DNA from 3 places in the Bradyrhizobium sp. S3.7.6 genome. Region 1 is predicted to be linked to each of the others. Evidence: riboswitches for the same ligand, from Rfam matches in the RefSeq annotation. Region 1 holds a riboswitch; each other region holds the start of a gene.
What was found. Region 1 has a riboswitch for cobalamin ahead of ACVJ5M_RS34950 (TonB-dependent receptor plug domain-containing protein). Riboswitches for the same ligand answer to the same signal wherever they lie in the genome.

Region 1 (7,289 bases):
GTTTGTGCGGTTCCATCCAGACGGCGAACGCTTCGCGCGCGCCGCTACGGTGGCGGAGGATAGCGGTCGAATGTCGGCAGTTCGTGCGCGCGCTCCATCCATCGAAGGCGCTCTGCGACCTGGATGTGCATCGTCGCCGGTACGGCATCGGGATCGTCGTAGGTCGCGCTCTGGACGTCGATGACCCCGGGTAACATGTCGGCATTGACATAAAACAGGCCGGTTCCGCAGTCGCCGCAAAAGTGCCGCCAGGCATGTTCCGAGGAGTGATACACCTTGGGCTCGCCCTTGGTCACCTTGACGGCATCGTCCGCGTACATCGTCCAGCCGACGACGGGAGCGCCCGCGTGAAGCCTGCAATCGCGGCAGTGACACAGCGCGTGCACGATCGCTTCGCCCTCGACCTGATAGCGGATTGCGCCACAGTGACAACCGCCGGTGATGGTGCTCATGCGTTCCTCCCGATGGAAGCGAGGTTTCGTTGATCGATAGCTCTCGAGACCCGCGGCTTCAACGGCGCAATCGATTTGCGATTGCGTCCTACTGTCGCGTGACACCTCCCGCCACGGCGCGGACGAGGTGATCCGCGACTACCACTTGAACGAAGCCGCGACCTCGTAGCTGCGCGGCGCGCCCAGGATGATCTGGTCGGTGTAACCCGGATCGCCCCAGGCCGCGTAGAGCTTGTTGGTCAGGTTCCTCACGCGAAAGCTGATCCGGGTCTGGTCGACGCCCGGGAAATAGGCTTTTGGAATATCGACGAACGCGTATGCGTCGAAGATCGTGTAGGCGTCCATCGTGACCAGATTGTCCTGGAAGTTGAAGCGGTCGCCGACGTGACGGACGAGGCCGCCGATCTCCACCGGCAGCTTCGTGTCGAAGCGATAGGAGGCGCCGGCGTTGGCGATGAAGTTGGGAACGTTGGGCGGCGTCTTGCCCGAATAGGACTGGAAGTCGCCATTGCCGTCGACATAGGTGAAGTCGATGAAGCGCGACTGCACGAAGGCGACGTTGCCCCATAGTTTCAGGCCCGCGACCGGATTGACCGCGGCGGCAATCTCGACGCCCTTGGAGGCCATCTTGCCGGCGACGTTGAAGAGGATGCCGCTTTCGGGGACGTAGACGTTCTTGCGCTCGATGTCGAAGGCCGAGAGCGTGGCCTCCGCGCGCTTGTCGGCCGACAGCAGCTTCACGCCGGTCTCGTAGGTTCGCGACGTCGTGAGCAGCAGCGGCGTCGTGGGCCTGAGGATGAAGATGTTCGCGACCGTCGGGTCCGCCGCCGTCGCGTACTGGCCGTAAAGCATCACGCCGGGCGCGATGTCCCAGGTGTAGCCGATGCGTCCGGTGACCGGATTGAACGTCTTCGAGAAAGGATAGCTGGCTTTCAGGAGGCCAGTCTCGTCGAAGCGGGTCCGCGACAGCTCGATATTCTCAAAACGGATGCCGCCGATCAGCGCGAAGGTCGAGGTCAGCTTGAGCCGGTCCTCGAACGACAGCGAGGTGGTGTCGAGATGGGTGTAGATCTTCTCGTCGCTGCGCGGGCCGTAGAGGCCGCGGTCCGGATTGAGGAGATCGACGTAGTCATTGAAGAACAACGTGTCCTGCGAGACGTTGAACTGGTTGCTGCTCGCCGCCACGGTGGCGACGAAGCGATTGTCCATTCCGGCGACGTTGGAATTGACGGTGAGGTCGGTGATGTTGCCGTAGAGCCGCTGCGCGTGATCGAGCGCCAGGCGCTCGCGGTAGATGCTCTGCGCGCCTGCGAAATTGCCTACGGTCTAGTCGAACGACGAGATCTCGTTGTTGAACCAGTGCCGGTGGGCGTCATAGCCGTAGACTTGGCTTTTCAGCGAGATGTTGTTGGTGATGTCCCATTGAAAGCCGCTGCGCAGCCAGAGCTCGTTGGCGCCGCTGTGATTGTCGAGCACGTTGTAGTTCGTGGTCAGCGTGCGCGCGTCGATGGTGACCGGGACCGGCGTGCCGCCGCCGAGGTAATAGTTGCTCCAGACGCCGGACACGATGCCGTACGTCGGCACGATGCCCGGCGCGTTCGCCGGCACCAGCGGCGTCCCCCAGTAGAAGCGGTCGTTGTCCTGCCTGTATTCGGTTGCGCCCCAGATCTTCAGGTTCTCGTTGACGCGATAGTTCAGCTGGCCCGAGACGTTGCTGAGCTTCGAATAGGTGTCGTCGATAAAGCCCTTGTTGTTGAAATGGCTGATATCGAAGCGGTAGTCGAGGCCGTTGATCAGCGTGCTGCCGCCCGATCCGTAACCGGCGCGATAGCCGTTGAAGGAATCGTAGGAGGTGAAGGCGTCGTTGACGATTGGTCCGGTGTGCGGCGCCTTGTTCACGTAGTTGATGGCGCCGCCGGTCGCACCGAGGCCCGCCACCAGCGAGTCCGGTCCCTTGATGATCTCGACCTGCTGGAGGCCAGCCACGTCCATGGGACGGCCGGTCATGGTCGACGGCCCGATCGGGATGCCGTTGTAGAGCGTGGAGATCTGGTCGCCGGAAAAGCCACGCATCGAGAAGATGGCGGGCGCGCCGGGCGCATCGCCGCCGGTGACGCCGACTGCAGCCTTGGCGACGTCGGTCGTGGTCCGGATGCCCAGGTCCTGCATCGTCCGCTGACTGATGACCTCGACGGTCGCCGGCATCTCGCGCGCCGTGATGCCGAGCCGGGAGCCGACATCGGTGACGGCTGCCGTGTTGAGCGGCGTCTGCACCGGGCCGCTCGGAGCTTGCGTGGCCGGAACGGCGACAGCAGGGGCGCCACGATTGCGTCCCGCGGCGCGCCGGGCGGCGCGCTGCTTCTGAGTGCCGGGGCTGACGGCAGGAGCCTGTCGCGGCGCAGGCGGCGACACGATCACCGGGCCGACCTCCCGGGAGCGGTTGTCCTGCGCCGCGCTTTGCGCGAGCGCCGCGGACGACAAGGACACCGACGAGAGCAGAGTAATCAGGAAAGCACGCGATAACGCTGGCCTTGCGCCAGCACGGAAATGAAAATGTTGCACAACAACGCTCTGCGGCGACGCAAACAAACCGTCACCGCGGTTGCCTTAGTCATCCACCTTCGCCCCAGGCGGCGGATGCACCGGCTACTTGTCCGACATCAGGGCACCCCGCCCAATGCGTTCGCGCGTGACCATGGCTGGCAGCAGGTTTCCTGGCTCGCGGGTCATCGCCTTCGACCACCTTCCCAGAGGCCCAAGCGGGGCTCCAGTGGTTTGTTTGGTCGTCGACTATCCGCCTACAGTTGCGGGGGCAGCCGCGGAATTGCCCACTGAGGTGGACGCACCGCATTCCCTTGAAGAGTCCTTGCGGACACTACCGATCACGAAACTGGCATCAGGGGATGAGCGCGTCAACATCCGCGCGGGCTGCTGGACGGGCTGGTCGGTCGATGGTGGCCTTGTGTTGCTGTTTTGCACGATAGTCCGAAGGACCGCGTCGAAACGTCCAACCCGGCCTCCGGACCAGCCTGGGTAACGAACGCTTGACCACGATCAATGACTGCCTTTGGTGCCCGAATATGCTACTGAGGCCGAGTTCCGGCCTGACAAAGTAAGTCGATATTGATGCAGTTCGTCCGTACCATCCTGGCAGTCGCCATCGCCATATCCTTGGCGATGCTGCCGGTTGGCGCGTCCGCGGCGAACCTCGCAATGTCGTCGGATGGCATGCAGACGGCCATGCACATGAGCGGCGACGCCGACATGTCGATGGACGATTGTTGTCCCGACATGAAGGGAACAGGCTCCCATAGCGGCGGCTACAAGTGCGGGATGGGCTTCTGCTGCGTCGGTGGGATCATCGCGCTCGGTGATGTCAGGCCCGTGGCGTTCGAGCGTCTCGCCGTCATGGCCAGCACGTTGGCTATTCCCCCGGATCAGGTCGTTTCCTTCCGCGGCGGCAGTCCTCCTTTCCGACCTCCTCGAATCTGATCTCGCAAAGCCCGAGACGCGAGCGGCATGCCTGCTCGCGACGACGACTGACGTGCGCGCTTCACGCGCCACGGCGAAAGATCAATTCATGAGGACAAGACAATGCTTTCCAAAATCCGCACCGCGGCTCTCGCCGCCACCCTTTCGCTTGCCGCTTCAGCCGCGATGGCGGGCGCGGGCGACTACGCCTTCGAGCCCGTCACTCCGCAGATGAGGAAGGGCGAAGACGTCACGCTCGCCGTTCGCCTGACGAACAAGCAGTCCGGCAAGCCGATACCGGACGCAGTCATCTTCAAGACCCGCCTCGACATGGCCCCGGACGGGATGGCCGAGATGGAATCGGCGGTCGCGCCGCTGCCGTCCAGGGAGCCTGGTGTGTACGCCTTCAAGACGGACCTGCCGATGGCTGGCCGCTACCAGATGACGCTGTCCGTGAAGGTGCAGGGCGAACCGGAGACCGTCACCGGCAAGGTGATCGTCACGGCGGTCAAGTGAGCGTTCGGGCGCTGCCCGGCAGCGCCCGACATTCCCCCTTTTCCTTCACACGGACGCGCGCTCCCGGGTGCGCGGATACACGACATGAAAACGCTGCGTCTCCTGACGGCACTTGCGCTGGGCGGCGGCCTGGTCCTGGCCGGCTACTACTGGCATTCGAACGGTGCGGGCTGGCTCGCTGAGGCCGACATATCATCGGCTGCGGCCGCCGCGGAGCGAACTCCGCTCTACTACCGCGATCCAAGCGGCGCGTCGCTCTGGTCTGCGGGTCCGAAGAAGGACGACCGCGGGCGGGACTATCTGCCGGTCTACGACGACGATGGAGCGGCCGTCGCGCCGGCGCTACCGAAGGCGCAAGCGGCTTCGCCGCGAAAAATCCTCTACTACCGCAATCCGATGGGGCTGCCCGACACGTCGCCCGTCCCAAAGAAGGATCCGATGGGGATGGACTATGTCGCCGTTTACGAAGGCGACGACACCGACGACGGCACGGTGAAGCTGTCGCCCGGCAAGATCCAGCGCGCGGGCGTGAAGTCCGAGCCCGTCACGCGGCGCTCGATCCGGGTCTCGGTGAAGGCGCCCGGCACGATCCAGCTCGATGAACGCCGCGTGTCGGTGATCGCGATGCGCGCCGAAAGCTTCGTGCAGAAGGTCGCCGACGTGACCACCGGCACGCGCGTGAAGGCCGGCCAGCCGCTGATGGAAATCTACAGTTCGGCGGTGGCGTCCGCAGCGGCGGAATATCTTGCGACGATCACCTCCAAGACGGTCGGCGGTGTCGAGATGTACGGCCGCGGCTCGCGACAGCGGCTGGTCAATCTCGACGTTCCCGAGTCCGTCATTGCGGAGATGGACAAGACGCACACCGCGCCCGTCGCCATACGCTGGTCTGCGCCGCGCGACGGGGTCGTGCTCGAACGCAATGCGATCGAAGGGATGCGGGCCAATCCCGGCGACGTTCTGTTCCGGATCGCGGACACCTCGGTGGTCTGGGCGCTGGTCGACGTGGCCGAGCGCGATCTCGGCAACATCGCGGTGGGGCAGTCAGTCGCGGTGCGCGCGCGCAGTTTCCCCGGCCGGACCTTCACCGGGACCATCGCCGTCGTCTATCCGCAGGTGAACCGCGACACGCGCACCGTTCGCATCAGGATCGAGCTCGCCAATCCGGACGCGGTGCTGCTGCCCGACATGTACGTCGATGCCGACATCGACACGGCCGATGCCGCGCCCGTCCTGGCGATACAGGACAGCGCGGTGCTCGACACCGGCAGCCGGCAGGCCGTGCTCGTCGACAAGGGGGAAGGGCGTTTCGAGCCGCGGGAAGTCAAGCTCGGCCGTCGCGGCGGCGGCTATGTCGAGGTGCGCCATGGTCTCGCGGACGGCGAGGCGGTGGTGACCTCCGCCAACTTCCTGATCGATGCGGAAAGCAACCTGAAGGCCGCGCTGAAGGGGTTTGGCGAGGCGGCATCCCAGGCCACCGACGCCGGCCCTGGCAATGCAACGGGAGATCACAAATGATCGCCCGCATCATCGCCTGGTCGGCGCGCAATCTGCTGCTCGTGCTGTTCGGCGCCGGCTTCGCGGCCGCCGCCGGCCTCTATGCCCTGGTTCACCTTCCGCTGGATGCGATCCCGGACCTCTCGGATACGCAGGTCATCGTCTACACCGAGTATCCCGGCCAGGCGCCGCAGGTGATCGAGGATCAGGTCACCTATCCGCTGACGACGGCGATGCTCACCGTGCCGAAATCGAAGGTCGTACGCGGCTTCTCGTTCTTCGGCGTCTCCTTCGTCTATGTGATCTTCGAGGACGGCACCGACATCTATTGGGCGCGGTCGCGCGTCATGGAATTCCTGAACGGCGCGGCGTCCAGGCTTCCCGCCGGCGTCACCCCGACCATCGGGCCCGACGCGACCGGCGTCGGCTGGGTCTACCAATACGCCGTCATATCGAAGGAATTGAACCTGGCGGACACGCGCACGATCCAGGACTGGAATCTGAAGTTCGCGCTGGCCAAGGCCGAAGGCGTCGCCGAGGTCGCCAGCGTCGGCGGCTTCGTCAAGCAGTACAACGTGGTCCTCGACCCGCAGCGGATGCGCGACCGCGGCATCAGCATGCAAAAAATACGTGAGGCGATCCGCGCCAGCAACGCCGACGTCGGCGGCCGCACCGTCGAGCTCTCCGAGTTCGAATACGTCATCCGCGGCAAGGGCTACATCAAGAGCATCAACGATCTCGGCAACATCGTGCTGAAGACGAGCAACGGCACGCCGGTGCTGCTGCGGGACGTCGCCAACGTCGAGCTCGGGCCCGACGAGCGGCGCGGCATCGCCGAATTGAACGGCGAGGGCGAGGTCGCAAGCGGCATCGTGCTGCAGCGGTTCGGCGTCAACGCCCTCGACGTCATCGAAAACGTCAAGAAGCGCTTCAGGGAGATCGCGAGCAGCCTGCCGAAATCGGTCGAGATCGTGCCGGTCTACGACCGGTCGAACCTGATCTACGCGGCGATCGATACCCTCAAGCATACCCTGTTCGAGGAGAGCATCGTCGTCGGGCTCGTCTGCATCGTGTTCCTGCTGCATGTCCGCAGCGCACTCGTCGCGATCCTGATGTTGCCGGTCGGCGTGTTGATGGCGTTTGGCGCCATGAAGCTGCTCGGGCTGGGATCGAACATCATGAGCCTGGGTGGCATCGCGATTGCGATCGGCGCCATGGTGGACGCCCGCCATCGTCATGATCGAGAACGCACACAAGCACCTCGAACGGGCGGGGCCCGATCAGTCACGCGTGCAGGTTCTGATCGACGCGGCATCCGAGGTCGGCCCCGCGCTCTTCTTCAGCCTGTTGATC
Region 2 (7,289 bases), 340 kb from region 1:
TTTGTCAGCTTCGGATCCCACAGCGCGATATCGGCATCGAAGCCGACGCCGATCGAGCCCTTGCGCGGATAGAGCCCGTAGATCCGCGCATGATTGGTCGCGGTCAGCTCGACGAATTTCTGCAAGCTGATACGCCCCTTCGACACGCCCTCCGAGAACAGGATCGGCAGCCGGGTCTCGACGCCGGGGATGCCGTTCGGCACCCAGCGGAACGAGGTGCGGGAATTCGGCGTCAGCTTACCCTTGGGGTCGTCGTAGCGGAACGGGCAGTGATCGGACGAGAAGGTCTGGAACACGCCGGTGGTGATGCCTTCCCAGATCGCCTGCTGGCTTTCGGCATCGCGCGGCGGCGGCGAGCAGACATACTTTGCGCCTGACATGTCCATGTTCAGGCCTTTCATGTCGTCGGCCGTCAGCGTGATGTATTGCGGGCAGGTCTCGGCATGCACCGGCAGTCCGCGCTGCTGGGCCCAGCGCACCTGCTCCATCGCCTCGCGCCCGGAGACGTGCACGATCATGATGGGGACGCCGATCACCTCGGCATGGCTGATGGCGCGATGCGTCGCCTCGCGCTCGACGGCCTGCGGCCGCGAGGTGCCGTGATAATAGGGCGCGATATGGCCCTCGCGTTCGAGCTTCGCGGTGAGGAAGCGGATCGCGTCGTAACCCTCGCAATGGACCATGACCAGCGCCTCCTCGCGGCGCGCGACGTCGAACACTTCCAGCAGCTGCTTGTCGCTGAGCACGAGGTCGTCATAAGTCATGAACACCTTGAACGAGGTGTAGCCATCCTTGACGAGAGCCGGCAGCTCCTGCCCGAGTACGACTGCGGTGGGGTCGGAGATGATGAGGTGGAAGGCGGTATCGATGTAGCATTCGCCCTCGGCGAGCTTGCGGTAGTTCTCGACGCAGGTGCGCAGCGACGTCCCCTTCTCCTGGAGCGCGAAGGGCAGCACCATGGTGTTGCCGCCGGCCGCCGCCGCGCGCGTTGCCGAAGCAAAATCGTCGGCCATCACGACGTCGGGTCCGGAGGCCTGGGAGATGTGGACGTGGCTGTCGATCCCGCCCGGCAGCGCCAGCAGACCCGTCGCGTCGATCTCGCGCGCCGCACCTTCAATGCGGTCGGCGATGCTGACGATGCGCCCGTCGCGAATGCCGATATCGGCGCGAAACTCGTCGCTGGCCGTCACGATGGTGCCGCCGCGAATGGCGAGATCGAGCTGCGTCACAGGTGTCTCCGTCACTTGATGATCGCTGATGTCTGGAAGATCCGGCCCCACGCCGCAAGGGCCGCGATGTCGCCACCGGCGAGCTCGAGCGTCCGCCACAGCGTGACCGCGACCGAGTCCAGCACGGCGATGCCCAACTCCCGTTCGAGTGCGGCAGCCAGCGCGGCGCCGTCGAGATTGGTGCAGAGAATGACGACGGCATCGGCACCGTCCGCCGCGACCGCGCGGATCATGTCGGCGATCGTCGCGGGCGTGACCTCACCGAAGGAAAAATTATCGCGCAGGCCGAGATGCCGCTCGGCGTGAGGGGCGATCCCCTCCTCGGCCCAGCCATCGCCGATCCGCCGTTGCACGTCGTCCGTATAGGGTGAGACCAGGCCGACACGTCCGGCGCCGAGCGCGCGGACCGCGTCGATGCAGGCGAGCGTGGAGGTCGTCGCCGGGACATGGGTCCGCGCCGCGATCGCTTCGCACAGGCTCCGATCGCGGTCGATACCGAGCCAGCTTGCCGATGTGCCGTTCCAGGCAATGGCATCGACCTTGGCGTCCGCCAACAGATCCGCCACCGGCAGCATCACCGAGGCATCGAACTGGTTCAGCGCCGCGGCATCGAGCGCGATCTCGGTAACGCGGAAGCGCGAAAAATGAGCGGTGACGCCGGCCACGCCATGCAGCATGGAATTGGTGACGGGCTCCAGCACCGAGTTTGACGACGGGGTCATCATGCCGAGGCGCTTGCGCTGAATTGACATCGATCACGATCGCCCCATTGAGAGAGCGCACCGCTGCGCCCCCTCGGACGATCATCCGCGCCTGCCATCGCCCGCGCAACCCGCAATTTGCATGGCGCATATGATTTGCTCGATACGCAGCTCAAGCCGCGAACGTCGACCGCAAGCGCCGCCAGCCGATCACGATGCCGGTGACGGAAAATGCCAGCCCGAGCAAGCAGAGCCCGACGACCATGATATCGCGCAGACGCGGATGCGCCATGAGAACGGGAAAATCGAGCGTGTGAAGCGCGCCATAGAACCAGCGATAGGCCCGCCGCGAGGCATCCAGTCTTTGCAGCACGCGGCCGTCGGCACCGTCGATGTCGAACCAGAGGTCGCCGCATCGGGAGCGATAGACGGGCGCTCCGGGGACAGCCGAGTGCGCGGGATAGTCGTCATTGTCGGCAAGAACGGACGGGGCGCCACAGTCCGGCGCAAGGCGCGTCGTCAGGTCATGGACATCCTTCTCGCCGAGGAATGCCACCGGCCCGCTGCGGCTCGCCTCCGCCGTTTTGGTCAAGGTCTGACTGGCGAGGCCGATCCGGTCGCGCCGGTAGACGACACCGCTGACGGCGAACCATTCGACTTCGCGAGCCGACGGCTGACCGACCGGAGAGGCCGTCGTCCAGTCAGGCGTGGCATACACCACGCCCGCTTCGGTCGGGGTCAGCTCCCCACGCGAGAACAGCCGGCCGTGATCCATCGAGAGCCAGCCACTGAAACTCCAGGTCAGCACGAAAACGGTCGCGACGAGACCAATGATGTGATGCAGTGCGTGCCACCCGCGATAAGGCGACGAGACCCGACGCCCTCGAATCCTGATCCTGGTAATTCCGAGCACCGCGCCGAGCGTCGCGGCGATAAAAGCCACCAGCGACAATGTCGAGACCACCTGATCCCAAAGGGACCAGTTGCTCCTCAGGACCGTCGGATAGATCCAGTGCAGGACGCTGCCGGCCCAATTCCACCCGCGCTCGCTGCGGGTCGTATCCAGCACGACTTCGCCGGTGCGCGAGGAGACATAGGCCTCGGTTCCGGCCGCATCGCCAAGAGCGACGCGCAACAGAGGCCGGTGTCGATCAAAGCCGTTGGGTACGCTCCATTGATCATAATCCGCGCCCGAAATCATCGCCGCCCGCGCGGCATCGAGCCCGCGTTGCCGGGCATGATCCCGCGCGATACCGACCGCGACGTCGGCGGACGTCACCGATGCATCCCGTCCGTCGGAGGCATGGACCGCGCCCACACGCGACCGGTCCGACACGACATAGACCGGCCCGTCGCTCCGCTGGACCAGGCGAACGCGCGTGGCGTCCGCGATCTCGCTCGCGGCGACGGCATCCGCGACCGTAATCCTCACCTCTCCGCGATCAACCGGCGTAAGTCCGGAAAAGCGCTCCGCCTCCGTCAATGACGGAAACGGGACAAAGTGCATCACGATTCCGCTCGCGAACCACATCGCGAACAGCAGGCAGAACGCGATCCCGAGCCAGCGATGCAGCAGCACGATCGCGTTCATCATGTGGTCAGCGCCCTACCATTTGAACGCGGCCGAGAGCTCATAGGTCCTGGGCGCACCGAGCAGGATCTGGTCGGGATAGAACGGATCGCCCCAGATCGCGTAGCGCTTGTCGGTGATGTTGCGCACGCGGAAGCCCAGACGGGCCTGGTCGACCGCGTTGAACACCGTCTTCGGGATGTCGACGAAGGCGTAGACGTCGGCGACGGTGTAGGCCTTCATCGTCACGACGTTGGCATCGGTGTTGTAGCGGTCGCCGACATAGCGGCCCGTGATGCCGAGCTCCACCGGCCAGGGCGTGAAGAACCGGTACGACGCACCGGCATTGGCCACGACACGCGGCACGTTCGGCGGCGTGTTGCCGGAGAACGAACCACCGGCAAAATTGTAGTCGGCATAGCGTGCATCGACATAAGCGATGTTGCCCCAGAGCCGCAGGGGATCGATCGGGCGTACGGCCGCGGCGAGCTCGACGCCCTTCGACTCCTGCCGGCCTGCGATGTTGAGCTGCATGCCGCCGGCCGCTGCATAGACGTTCTTGCGCAGGATGTCGTAGGCCGAGAACGACCACTCCGCCCTGTTGTCCCAGAACAGGTGCTTGACGCCGGTCTCATAGGTGCGCGCGGTGGTCAGGTCGAGCGGCTGGGTCGGGCCGAGCAGGAAGATGTTGTTGGCCGAGATATCGGCGCCGGTCGCATACTGGCTGAAGAAGGTCAGGCCCGGAACGGCCTCCCAAGTGTAGCCGATACGCCCCGTCGTCGGGACCCAGGACGTCGAGAACGGGAAGTTCGCCTTTTCCAGCCCGGCGGAGTCGGTCGAGTTGCGGTCAAGCCCGATATGCTCGACGCGCAGGCCGCCGACCAGCGCGAAGGTTCGCGTGAGCTTCAGCCGGTCCTCGAACGACAGCGCTTCGTTGTCGATGCGCGCGGTCTGTTGCTGCGTCGTGAGCAGGCCGTAAAGGCCACGGTCGGGATTGACGAGCGAGACGTAATCGTCCGGGAAGTTGGCCGCGCCTGGCCTGACGAAATCGAGATAGCTGGACGAAAGTGTCGTGACCAGGCGGTTGTCGAAGCCTGCGATATTAGCGTCCCAAATCAGGTCGGTAATGTTGCCGACAAGGCGTTGGCTATGTGCAACATAGAAGCGCTCGCGATCGACCATGTTCGAGTTGGGCAGGCCCGTACTGGCATTGAAAGCCTCGATCTCGTTGTTGAACCAGGTACGCTCCGCGCCATAGGCATAGGCTTGGCTTTTCAGCGTCAGGTCAGGCGCCAGCTTCAGTTCGAAGCCGCCGCGCAGCCACACCTCTTGTGCCACGTTGCGGTTGTCGAGAACGTTGTAATTGGTGTTGAAGGTACGATCGTCGATCGTGATCGCACCGAGCTTCGTTTTGTTGAAGTTCGAGACGTAATTGCCCGAAACAATGCCGCTCGTCGCATGCGAGCCGCTGAAGGCGATCGGTACCAGCGGTGCGCCCCAATAGGCCTTCGAGCGATCTTCCCGGTACTCGATCGCGCCCCACATCTTGAGGCTGTCGGAGATGCGGTAATTGAGCTGGCCAGACACATCCAACGTCTTGGTATTGGTGTCGTCGGCAAAGCCATTGAGCGAGGCGCGGCTGATGTCGAAGCGGTAGTCGAGCCCCTGCACGTTAGTGCTGCCGCCCGAGCCGTAATGGACGCCGAACGAGTTGAGCGAATCCCAGGAAAAGTCAGCTTCATTCCGGATCGGCCCGGTGTGTGGCTGCTTCGTGATCAAGTTGATTGCGCCACCGGCGGCACCTTCGCCCGACATCAGCGAGGCCGGACCTTTCAAAAATTCCACGGCTGCGAGATTGGCCGTATCCGTGATCCGCGAGGTCATGTTCTGCGGACCGATCTTGATGCCGTTGTAGAGCATGTTGATCTGGCTGTTGGTGAAGCCACGCATGGAGAAAGCCGCGGGCTCGGCCGGATTGTCGCCGGAGGTGACACCGACCGCGCCCTGCGCAACCTCCGACACGGTGCGATAGCCCTGCTCCCGCATGGTCGCGGCCGAGATGACTTCGACGGTCGCGGGTGTCTCCTGCACGGTCAGGCCGAGGCGCGAGGCGCTCTCGGCAACCACATTGGTGTTGAGCGGCGTCTGCGCCGCCGCGGTCGGCACGACGGGCTTGGCCGCGGCCGATGCGGCCGCTGGCCTGCGCGATGCTGCGCGGCGTGGGCTCTGCGCGTCCCGGGCCGCCGGCTTTGCCGGTTTGCGGGATTGGGCGGGCGACACCTCGACCGGCGGCAGCGGCTCGCGGGCCTGCTGCGCCACGGCGGCAGGCAGATCGAGGGTGGCAAATGACGTAAGCGCGGCGGAAGCGAGCAGGAAGCAACGCGGTCGTACAAGACGAATGGAAGACACAGTTCGGGACCTCGGTGTGACGTCAGTGGCACGTCACCGCGAACCAAGGTCCCATCTTCCGGCTTATGAGCCTTCCGATGAAGCCGAATGTCTGTACTCCCCGACCGACATCTTCGCGTGTGACCACGGCTGACGGCAGGTCTCCTGGCTCGCGGGTCAGTACCTTGCATCGCCTTCCCGGGACCGAGATACCCAGTGGCTCGTGACGCAAGATTCGCCGCTTACAGTTGCGGGGGCAGCCGCGGCATTGGGGACAAAATCCCCGCACCGCATTCCCTTTTCATCCCCACTCGGGGAAACCGTCAAAGCCATCTAGGATTACCGACAAGACAGAGTCAATGTGCCGGTGCGACGTTATTACCACAGCGACCAACTTCCCTGGAGATAGGCATGGAAGGCGAGACCTTCCTCTGGCTGATACGGCATGCGCCCGTCGACGGCGCCAAAGGGACGATCCACGCAGCCGACGCGCCCGCCGATCTCGGCGATCGCGTGCAGCTGGAGGCGTTGCGGCAGAGGCTTCCGCCAGATGCTGCGAGCTTGGCGAGCCCGGCGCGACGTACGGTTGAGACGGCGCGCGCGCTGGGACTCGAACCCGCGTTGGTGCCCGAATTCAGTGAGCAGGATTTTGGCGACTGGACCGGCCTGCGGCATGACGAGCTCGCGGCGACCGGCGGCGAGGCCTATGCGCAGTTCTGGAGCAATCCGGCGCGCGGCCGGCCGCCGGGCGGCGAAAGTTTTGAGGATCAGGTCGCGCGCGTCCGGCTGGGTCTCGCGCAAATCGGCGCCGGCTCAGCAACGCTCGTCGTGCACTCCGGCACGATCCGCGCCGCACTCTGCATTGCTCTGGATCTGACACCACAAGCGGCCCTGCGCTTCGTGATCGATCCGTTGTCACTGACCCGGATCGACCGGCTCGCCACCGGCTGGCGCGTCGTCGCGGTCAATCAGCGCGCGGCTTGAGCTGGATCAGGCCGGGCGATCCGGCACGTTGGCCTGCGCGAAGGTCGCCATGCCGTTGTGAAGGCTGCACGCGAGCCGCACCAGCGGCAGCGCGATGGCGGCACCCGATCCTTCGCCGAGCCTGAGATCGAGGCTGATCAACGGCTGCACGTTCAGCGCGCGCAGCACCAGCCGATGCCCCTGCTCCGCCGATTGATGCGACGGCAGCAGGAATGGCTGGCACGACGGGTTCAGCCGCACCGCCGCCAACGCGGCCACGGATACGATGAAGCCATCGATCAACACGGGAATGCGGGCTTGTGCAGCCGCAATGATGGCGCCGCAGATCGCCGAGATTTCGAGGCCGCCGACGGCGCACAGGATCTTTTCCGGCGAAGCACCTGCAACGCCATGCCGCACGATCGCAGCGTCGATCAC
Region 3 (7,289 bases), 330 kb from region 1:
TCCACGCTGAAGTCGCGCGTGCCGCTGCGCGGCTTGTCGGTGACGATTCCTGCCATCTCCTCCTGTGCCAGCGTACCGGCGTCGACGACCTCAAGGTTTGAGCCAAGCTCACGCGCCAGCACCGAGATCGCGGCACCGCCCGAGGCAAAATTCGCCATCATCGCGATGGTCACTCCTTGCGGATAGGCCGACACGCCCTGCGCGACGATGCCGTGATCGCCGGCGAAGACGATGATCGGCACCCGCGCGGCACGCGGCTGCTCGGTCGCCTGCAGGCCCGCAAGCTCGACCGCAAGCTGCTCCAGCCGGCCGAGCGCGCCAGCCGGCTTCGTCAGTTGCGCCTGACGCGCGAGCGCCGCCTCGCGATGGACAGCGGAGACATCGGGGCATTTCCGGGTGACCCATTCAGGGAGCATGCTGCCTCGCTTACGGCCTGCGCTTGAGAATGTAGCTGTCCATGATCCAGCCGTGCCGCTCGCGCGCATCCTGTCGCGCGGCGATGATGTGCGGGCCGATCTCGGCCAGAACGCCCGACATGACGATCTGATCGGGCATGCCGAGATAAGCGCCCCACCAGATGTGCAGCCCCGCAGGATCGAGCGACTGGAACGCCGTGCCGCCGTCGAGCATCACCACCACGGTATCGACGCCTTGCGGCCAGCCGCCCTCGCGCAAGCGGCGCCCCGTCGTGACGAGGAAGGGTTCGCCGATGTCGTTGAGCGGCAGCGCATGCGCCGCGCACAGCGCCTGGATCGAGGTGATGCCGGGCACAACTTCGATATCAGGCAAGGGATCGAGCCGCCGCGCAATGCGCAGCGAGGAATCGTAGAGCGAAGGATCGCCCCAGATCAGCAGCGCGACCTTGCCATCATCACCGAGATGGCTGGCGATCGTCTGCGACCAGGCCGCGGCCACGGCCTCGTGCCAATCGTCCACGCCCTTGTGATAATCCGCTTCACCGGCATCGCGCACGGGAAGATCGAACTCGGCAATGCGCGTCGTTTGATTGGTGAGCACATCCGCGCAGATCGTCCGCCTGAGATCTGCGAGATCGGACTTCGCCGTCCCCTTGCGCGGGATCAGGATGAGATCGGCCGCGTTGATGGCTTGAACGGCGGCGCGCGTGAGCTGCTCGGGATCGCCGCAACCGATGCCTATCAGGGAGAGCGTGAGCATCGTGAGTGCGAAGGGCGGCCATCACGGCCGCCCGTTCGCTTGTCTCTCTCAAGCCGCGTTATGCAAACGCGGGGTAACGAGGCCGGGCGCGGTGACGCCGCGCAGCGACTTCGCCAGCGCCAGCACACCGAGGTCGGCCAGCGGCTCGATCACGATGACGAGCGCGTAGGAGGCCGCGAAGGTCGCGATGTTGACGAGGTTGGTCGCACCGAAGCCCGAGCCATAGAGGGCCCAGAACGCGACCCAGGCGATGACGCCGGCCTGATACGTGGTCGAAAGCGCCAGCGCCTGGCGATACCTGAGATCGACATAGGCGGTGTTGCGGGCAATGATCCGCGCGGCGATCGCCTGGATCCCGAACAGCGGCACCAGCAGCGTGGTGACGTTCATGCCGAATTGCGGCAGATCGGGCGGCTCGAAGAAGATGCCCTGGAACAACAGTCCGAACGCAAGGCCGAAGGCCGCGGGCGCTGCCCCAAACAGCAGGAACAGGGTCGAGCCGAGGATGAAGTGCACCTCGGAGACGCCGACCGGGAAGTGCGGCAGGATCTCGAAGAAGACGAACACGAGGCCCGTGGTGGCGAGCGTCCGCGCCGCGAACGACGTGATGCCCTGCTCGCGCACGGTCTCGACCGCGAGCTTCAGCGCAACGCCGCCGACGGCGATGCCGGTTGCGTAACTCAACACGAGCTTGGCGCCCGATACGACTCCGGGTTCGATATGCATGGTTCAGTTCCTTCCTGCCGTCACACCCGACGGCCTTGGCCACAAGACATGCACGGCCGGTCTCCTGGCTCGCGGTTCACTGGGGTTCTCCGGCCTTCCCGGGCCTTGCGGCCCAGTGGCTGATCGGAGTCCCTCACCGCTTACAGTCGCGGGGGCGGCTGGGGTTTTGGGCGGCGCAACTGTCCGCCCACCCCCATTCCCGATTATGCTCCGGCGGTTTGCGCCGCCTCGAGCACCATGCATCTCCTGTGTGCCCCTTTCGCCAGCCGGGCGTCAAGGGGCGAAGGGCGGCCGGGACGGTCATGACGGATAATCCCCGGCCAGTGCGCCGAACAGGATCACGGCGGCCATCGAGGCAGCGCCGCCCCGCGCAAGTTGCTCGGCCAGCTCGGCAATGGTGGTGCGGACCAGCCGCTCGTCGGGACGACCGAGGGATTCGGCGAACAGCGCCGGGGTATCAGGCGCGAGGCCGTGCTCGATCAATTTTGCGACAAGCGCCGGAAAGGTGCGCCGGCCCATATAGACCACGGTGGTCGCTTCGGGATCAGCCAGCGCCGCCCAGTTCAAATTCTGCGGCAGCTCGCCGGTGACATCGGCCCCGGTCACGAACTGCACCCGGCGCGAGGTGTGGCGCCGGGTCAGGGGAATGCCGGCTTGCGCAGCGGCGACACAGGCCGAGGTGATTCCGGGAATGATCTCGTAGCCGATGCCAGCTTCGCGCAGCGCCTCCAGCTCCTCCTCGAGCCGGCCAAAGATACCCGCATCGCCCGATTTCAGCCGCACCACACGGACACCAGCCGCGGCATAGTCGACCAGCAGGCGGTTGACGTGGTGCTGCTTGGTCGAGGGCCGCCCTGCCCGCTTCCCGACCGCGACGAGATTGGCGCCGGGCCGGGCCAGATCGAGGATCGCACCGGAGGCGAGGTCGTCATAGAGCACGACGTCGGCATCGCGCAGCCGCGCGGCACCTTTGAGCGTGAGGAGCTCCGGGTCGCCGGGGCCGGCCGAGATGAAAGTGACAAAACCGCTCACCGATCCTCCGCGATCAGATGGAAGAACGTGCCGGTGGCATGACCGCGGCGCGAGCCGGTCTCGGCGATGACCGCGCCTGTTGCATCGTGCACGACCGCCAGCGGCGTATCCGGCTGCGCGATAATCGTCGAATAGTGGAACTCATGACCGCGCAGGCGCGCGCCGGCCTGATGGCCCGGCATCGGCGCGGCGAGCGCAGCGAGACGATAGCCGAGATGCATGCGGCGCTTGGCAAAGCTCGTCTCCAGTCCGAGCAGGCCCGTCATCTCATGACGGACGCCGTCGGCGTCGGTCAGAGCGGTTCCCAGCACCATGTAGCCCCCGCATTCGCCGTGCACCGGCCGTTTGTCAGCGAAGGCACGCAGACCGTAGCGAAAGCGAGCATTGGCCGCGATCTTCCCCGCGTGCAGCTCAGGGTAGCCGCCGGGCAGCCAGCAGACATCGGCACTCGCGTCAGGCGCTTCATCGGCAAGCGGCGAGAAGGTCGATATCTCGGCGCCCGCCGCGCGCCAGGCTTCCAGCATGTGCGGATAGATGAAGGAGAACGCGGCATCGCGGGCCAACGCAATGCGCTGCCCGGGCGGCGTCACATTCATGCCGTTTGCCGCCGGTTGCGGCGACCAGCTCGCTGCCGATCGCAGCACCGCATCGAGATCGACATGCTCGGCGACGAAGCGCGCGGCTTCGTCGATCAGCTTGCCGATCTCGGCCTGCTCCTCGGCCTGCACCAGGCCGAGATGCCGTTTCGGCAGGCTGATCTCGGCATGGCGCGGCAGCGCGCCGAACACGGCGATGCCGGCGTCGTTGAGTGCACGCCGCACGAGATCTTCATGACGTGGGCTGGCGACGCGGTTGAGCACCACGCCGGCAAGGCGCACACCGGCGCGATAGTCACGAAGGCCTGCGGCGATCGCCGCCGCCGTCTGCGCCTGTCCGGAGGGATCGATCACCAGCAGCACCGGCCAGCCCAGCATCTCAGCAATGTCGGCGGTGGCGCCGGTGCCGGAGACGCCGCGCGCGGCGACGCCGTCGAACAGGCCCATCGAGCCCTCCGCGAGCACGACATCGGCATCAGTGCCGCGACCGACGAGATGAGCTATCGCCCCGCGATCCATCGCCCAGCTATCGACGTTGACGGAAGCGCGCCCCGTCGCAGCGGCATGGAAGGCGGGATCGATATAATCGGGCCCGCTCTTGAAGCACTGCACGTTCAATCCGCGATTGCGCCAGGCGCGCGCCAGCGCCAGCGTCAGCGTGGTCTTGCCGACGCCGGAGGCCGGCGCGGAGATGACGAGCCCTGCCGGCATCACGATGCCTCCGGAAAGCGCGGATCGGCACCGACCGGCCGATAGCGGCGGTCGTAGTCGACGGCATAGAGACGGCTCTCGTCAAAATCCGCAGCACCAAGCGTCTTGCCGACCAGGATCAGCGCCGTGCGCTCCATCTCGGTGCCGACGGCGGCATCGAGCGTCGCCAGCGTGGCGCGAACGATGCGCTGGTCCGGCCAGCTCGCACGCCAGACGATCGCGACGGGGCAATCCGCGCCGTAATGCGGCGTGAGCTCTGCGACGACCTTGTCGAGCAGATGGATCGACAGATGGATCGCGAGCACCGCTCCGGTGGCGGCGAACGCTGCGAGCTTTTCGCCCTCAGGCATCGCGCTGGCGCGGCCCGGCGTGCGCGTCAGCACCACTGACTGGGCAAGACCGGGCAGCGTCAGCTCAGCCTCTAGTGCAGCTGCTGCAGCCGAGAAGGACGGCACGCCCGGCGTGACCGTGTAGGGAATACCGAGCGCGCGCAGGCGGCGAAGCTGCTCGCCCATCGCCGACCAGATCGCGAGATCGCCCGAATGCAAGCGGGCAACATCCTTGCCGTCCGAATGCGCGGCAGCGATCTCCGCGATGATCTCGTCGAGCGACAGCGGTGCGGTGTTGACGATGCGGGCGCCGGGCGGGCAATGCGCCAGCACGCCCTCGGGCACCAGCGAGCCCGCATAGAGGCAGACCGGACAGGCCGCGATCAAGTCGCGTCCGCGCAACGTCAGCAAATCCGGAGCGCCCGGCCCGGCACCGATGAAGTGCACCGTCATGCGCCGTCTCCTTCCGCGATCGCGGCGGTCGCGGTGCGATCCCGCGAGACCGCCCGCGTCGCAATCAATCGCGCGCGAGGGCCAGCCGCAACGAGCGCAGCGGCTTCAGCGACCGAGCCCGTGCCGAACTTTTCCGCGACGAGTTTTGACTGCGTCGGCGTGTGGATGTTAGCCAACGCTTCAGCCGAGACTGCCTTGATCGGCACGCCGCATTCGCGCGCGAGCTGTTTGAGCGGCTCCGCTTCCGCCTTGTCGCTAACAGTCGCGACCGCCGCAAGGCCCTCGGGACCACCGGCCGCCAGCAGCGCCTCGCGCAGCGAAGCCAGCGTGACATCCTTCTTGAATCCGAGTCCGGCGACTTTCATCGAACCGCACTCCATTGCACCACGGGCCGCGACGCTTCCCAGGACCGGTAGCGGCCGAGCGGCGCGGCATGGGCAATCTCGACCCGCATCAACTCGCCGCCATGGCGCTGGTGCAGCTCGCCGAGCAGCGCTTCCGTTTCCAGCGTCACCGCATGCGCGACGAGCCGAGCACCCGGCACAAGCCGTGACCAGATGGCATCGAACATCTCGATATCGAGACCGCCACCGATGAAGACCGCGTCCGGCGCTTCCAGTCCGGCAAGAGCTTCGGGCGCGCTCCCCGTGATGACGGTGATCCGATGCGCCAATCCGAACGCTGTTGCATTGCTGCGGATATTCGCGGCACGATCCTCGCGCGCCTCGATGGCGCTCGCCGTCCCGCCGCACAGCGCCCATTCGACCGAGATCGAGCCAGAACCCGCGCCGATATCCCACAGCCGCTCGCCGGGACGCGGCGCCAGCGCCGAGAGCGCCAGCGCGCGCACCGGCCGTTTGGTGATCTGGCCGTCGTGAGCAAAGAGATCGTCGGACAGGCCGGAGCTGCGGGGAATGCCTTGCCCGCCCCTCGCCTCGACGGCCACTGCGACCAGGTTTTCGGCGAGATCGCCCGCAAAGCCGTCGGCACGATGCTCAGCGATGCTTTCGCGCGCCCCGCCGAGCGCGGCGAGAGTCCAGAACGCCGAGGCGCCCCACCCGCGCTCGCTCAGCCATTTGGCGAGATCACCGGCCGCCTTGCCGTCACGCATGAGGCAAATGATGCGCGCACCGGGCGCCAGATACGGCACGAGACGCTCGAACGGCGCGGCATGAAGCCCGAGACAGGCAATGGCTTCGAGGCGCCAGCCGAGCCGCGCGGCGGCGAGCGAGAAGGTCGATGGCGCCGAATGCGCGATCCACTCGTTGGCATCGAGCTTCTCGGCGAGACTTGCACCGGCACCGTGCCAGAACGGATCGCCGGAGGCGAGTACCACCGTCGGCCGGCCGCGGCAGCTCACCACGATGTCTGCGTCGAACGGCACCGGCCACGGGCGACCGCGCCCCTCCACATCAGCAAGCGCGAGATGACGCTCGCCACCAAAAACAGTTTCTGCCTTGGCAAGCGCCTTTCGGCTTGCCTCGGACAGCCCGGCAAGGCCATCTTCGCCGATACCGATGATGGTCAGCCAGGGATCAGCCATGACGCGCGCCCTCATTCTGGGCGGAACCGCCGATGCGAGCTTGCTCGCCGCGGAAGTCGCACGCGCGCGCATCGACGCCGTGTATTCCTATGGCGGTCGCACTCGCGCGCCCGCCGATCAGCCGCTGCCGACCCGCATCGGCGGCTTCGGCGGCGTGAGCGGGCTTGCGGACTATATTCGCGGTGAGCGCATCACGCATGTGATCGACGCCACACATCCCTTCGCTGCCGAGATGAGCCGCCACGCGGTCCAGGCGTGCGCGCAAACGGGCACGCCGCTGATCGCGCTCGAGCGCGCGCCTTGGACGAAGGCGCCCGGCGACAACTGGATCGAAGTCGCCGACGTCACCGCCGCGGTCGCTGCGCTGCCCGAGACGCCGGCAAAAATGTTCCTCGCCATCGGCCGGCAGCACATCGCGCCATTCGCGAGCAAGCCGCAGCACACCTACACGCTGCGGTTCGTCGATCCGCCCGAAGCACCGCTGCCTTTCGCTGCGGACGTGATCGTGTCGCGCGGGCCGTTCACGTTCGACGGCGAGCTCGAGTTGATGCGCACGCGCGGCATCGCATGGATTGTCGCCCGCAATTCCGGCGGCGACGGCGCACGCGCCAAGATCGACGCGGCCCGCATGCTCGGCCTGCCCGTGATCGTGATCGCGCGGCCCGAGTTGCCCGATCGCCAGCGGGTTGAGAGCGTGGCCGAGATCATGCAGTGGCTCGGTCA

Region 2: another riboswitch for cobalamin. It lies ahead of ACVJ5M_RS33535 (TonB-dependent receptor); the one in region 1 lies ahead of ACVJ5M_RS34950 (TonB-dependent receptor plug domain-containing protein).
Region 3: another riboswitch for cobalamin. It lies ahead of ACVJ5M_RS33555 (energy-coupling factor ABC transporter permease); the one in region 1 lies ahead of ACVJ5M_RS34950 (TonB-dependent receptor plug domain-containing protein).

The regions. Positions count from the first base shown of each region.
Region 1 is NZ_JBSSEQ010000001.1:7,186,352-7,193,640, reverse strand. It holds gene ACVJ5M_RS34960 (GFA family protein) at 45-452, opposite strand; gene ACVJ5M_RS34955 (TonB-dependent receptor) at 591-1,697, opposite strand; gene ACVJ5M_RS34950 (TonB-dependent receptor plug domain-containing protein) at 1,779-2,939, opposite strand; cobalamin riboswitch at 3,140-3,347, opposite strand; gene ACVJ5M_RS34945 (hypothetical protein) at 3,579-3,944, shown strand; gene ACVJ5M_RS34940 (FixH family protein) at 4,047-4,439, shown strand; gene ACVJ5M_RS34935 (efflux RND transporter periplasmic adaptor subunit) at 4,524-5,957, shown strand; partial or broken gene ACVJ5M_RS34930 (efflux RND transporter permease subunit) at 5,954-7,289, shown strand, end outside.
Region 2 is NZ_JBSSEQ010000001.1:6,851,110-6,858,398, forward strand. It holds gene hydA (dihydropyrimidinase) at 1-1,229, opposite strand, end outside; gene ACVJ5M_RS33525 (maleate cis-trans isomerase family protein) at 1,241-1,981, opposite strand; gene ACVJ5M_RS33530 (PepSY domain-containing protein) at 2,103-3,524, opposite strand; gene ACVJ5M_RS33535 (TonB-dependent receptor) at 3,537-5,909, opposite strand; cobalamin riboswitch at 6,027-6,228, opposite strand; gene ACVJ5M_RS33540 (histidine phosphatase family protein) at 6,300-6,872, shown strand; gene cobT (nicotinate-nucleotide--dimethylbenzimidazole phosphoribosyltransferase) at 6,879-7,289, opposite strand, start outside.
Region 3 is NZ_JBSSEQ010000001.1:6,858,625-6,865,913, forward strand. It holds gene cobT (nicotinate-nucleotide--dimethylbenzimidazole phosphoribosyltransferase) at 1-416, opposite strand, end outside; gene cobF (precorrin-6A synthase (deacetylating)) at 427-1,176, opposite strand; gene ACVJ5M_RS33555 (energy-coupling factor ABC transporter permease) at 1,225-1,902, opposite strand; cobalamin riboswitch at 1,940-2,157, opposite strand; gene cobA (uroporphyrinogen-III C-methyltransferase) at 2,203-2,934, opposite strand; gene ACVJ5M_RS33565 (cobyrinate a,c-diamide synthase) at 2,931-4,241, opposite strand; gene cobM (precorrin-4 C(11)-methyltransferase) at 4,241-5,023, opposite strand; gene ACVJ5M_RS33575 (cobalamin biosynthesis protein) at 5,020-5,388, opposite strand; gene ACVJ5M_RS33580 (bifunctional cobalt-precorrin-7 (C(5))-methyltransferase/cobalt-precorrin-6B (C(15))-methyltransferase) at 5,385-6,566, opposite strand; gene ACVJ5M_RS33585 (cobalt-precorrin-6A reductase) at 6,565-7,289, shown strand, end outside; gene cobJ (precorrin-3B C(17)-methyltransferase) at 7,287-7,289, opposite strand, start outside.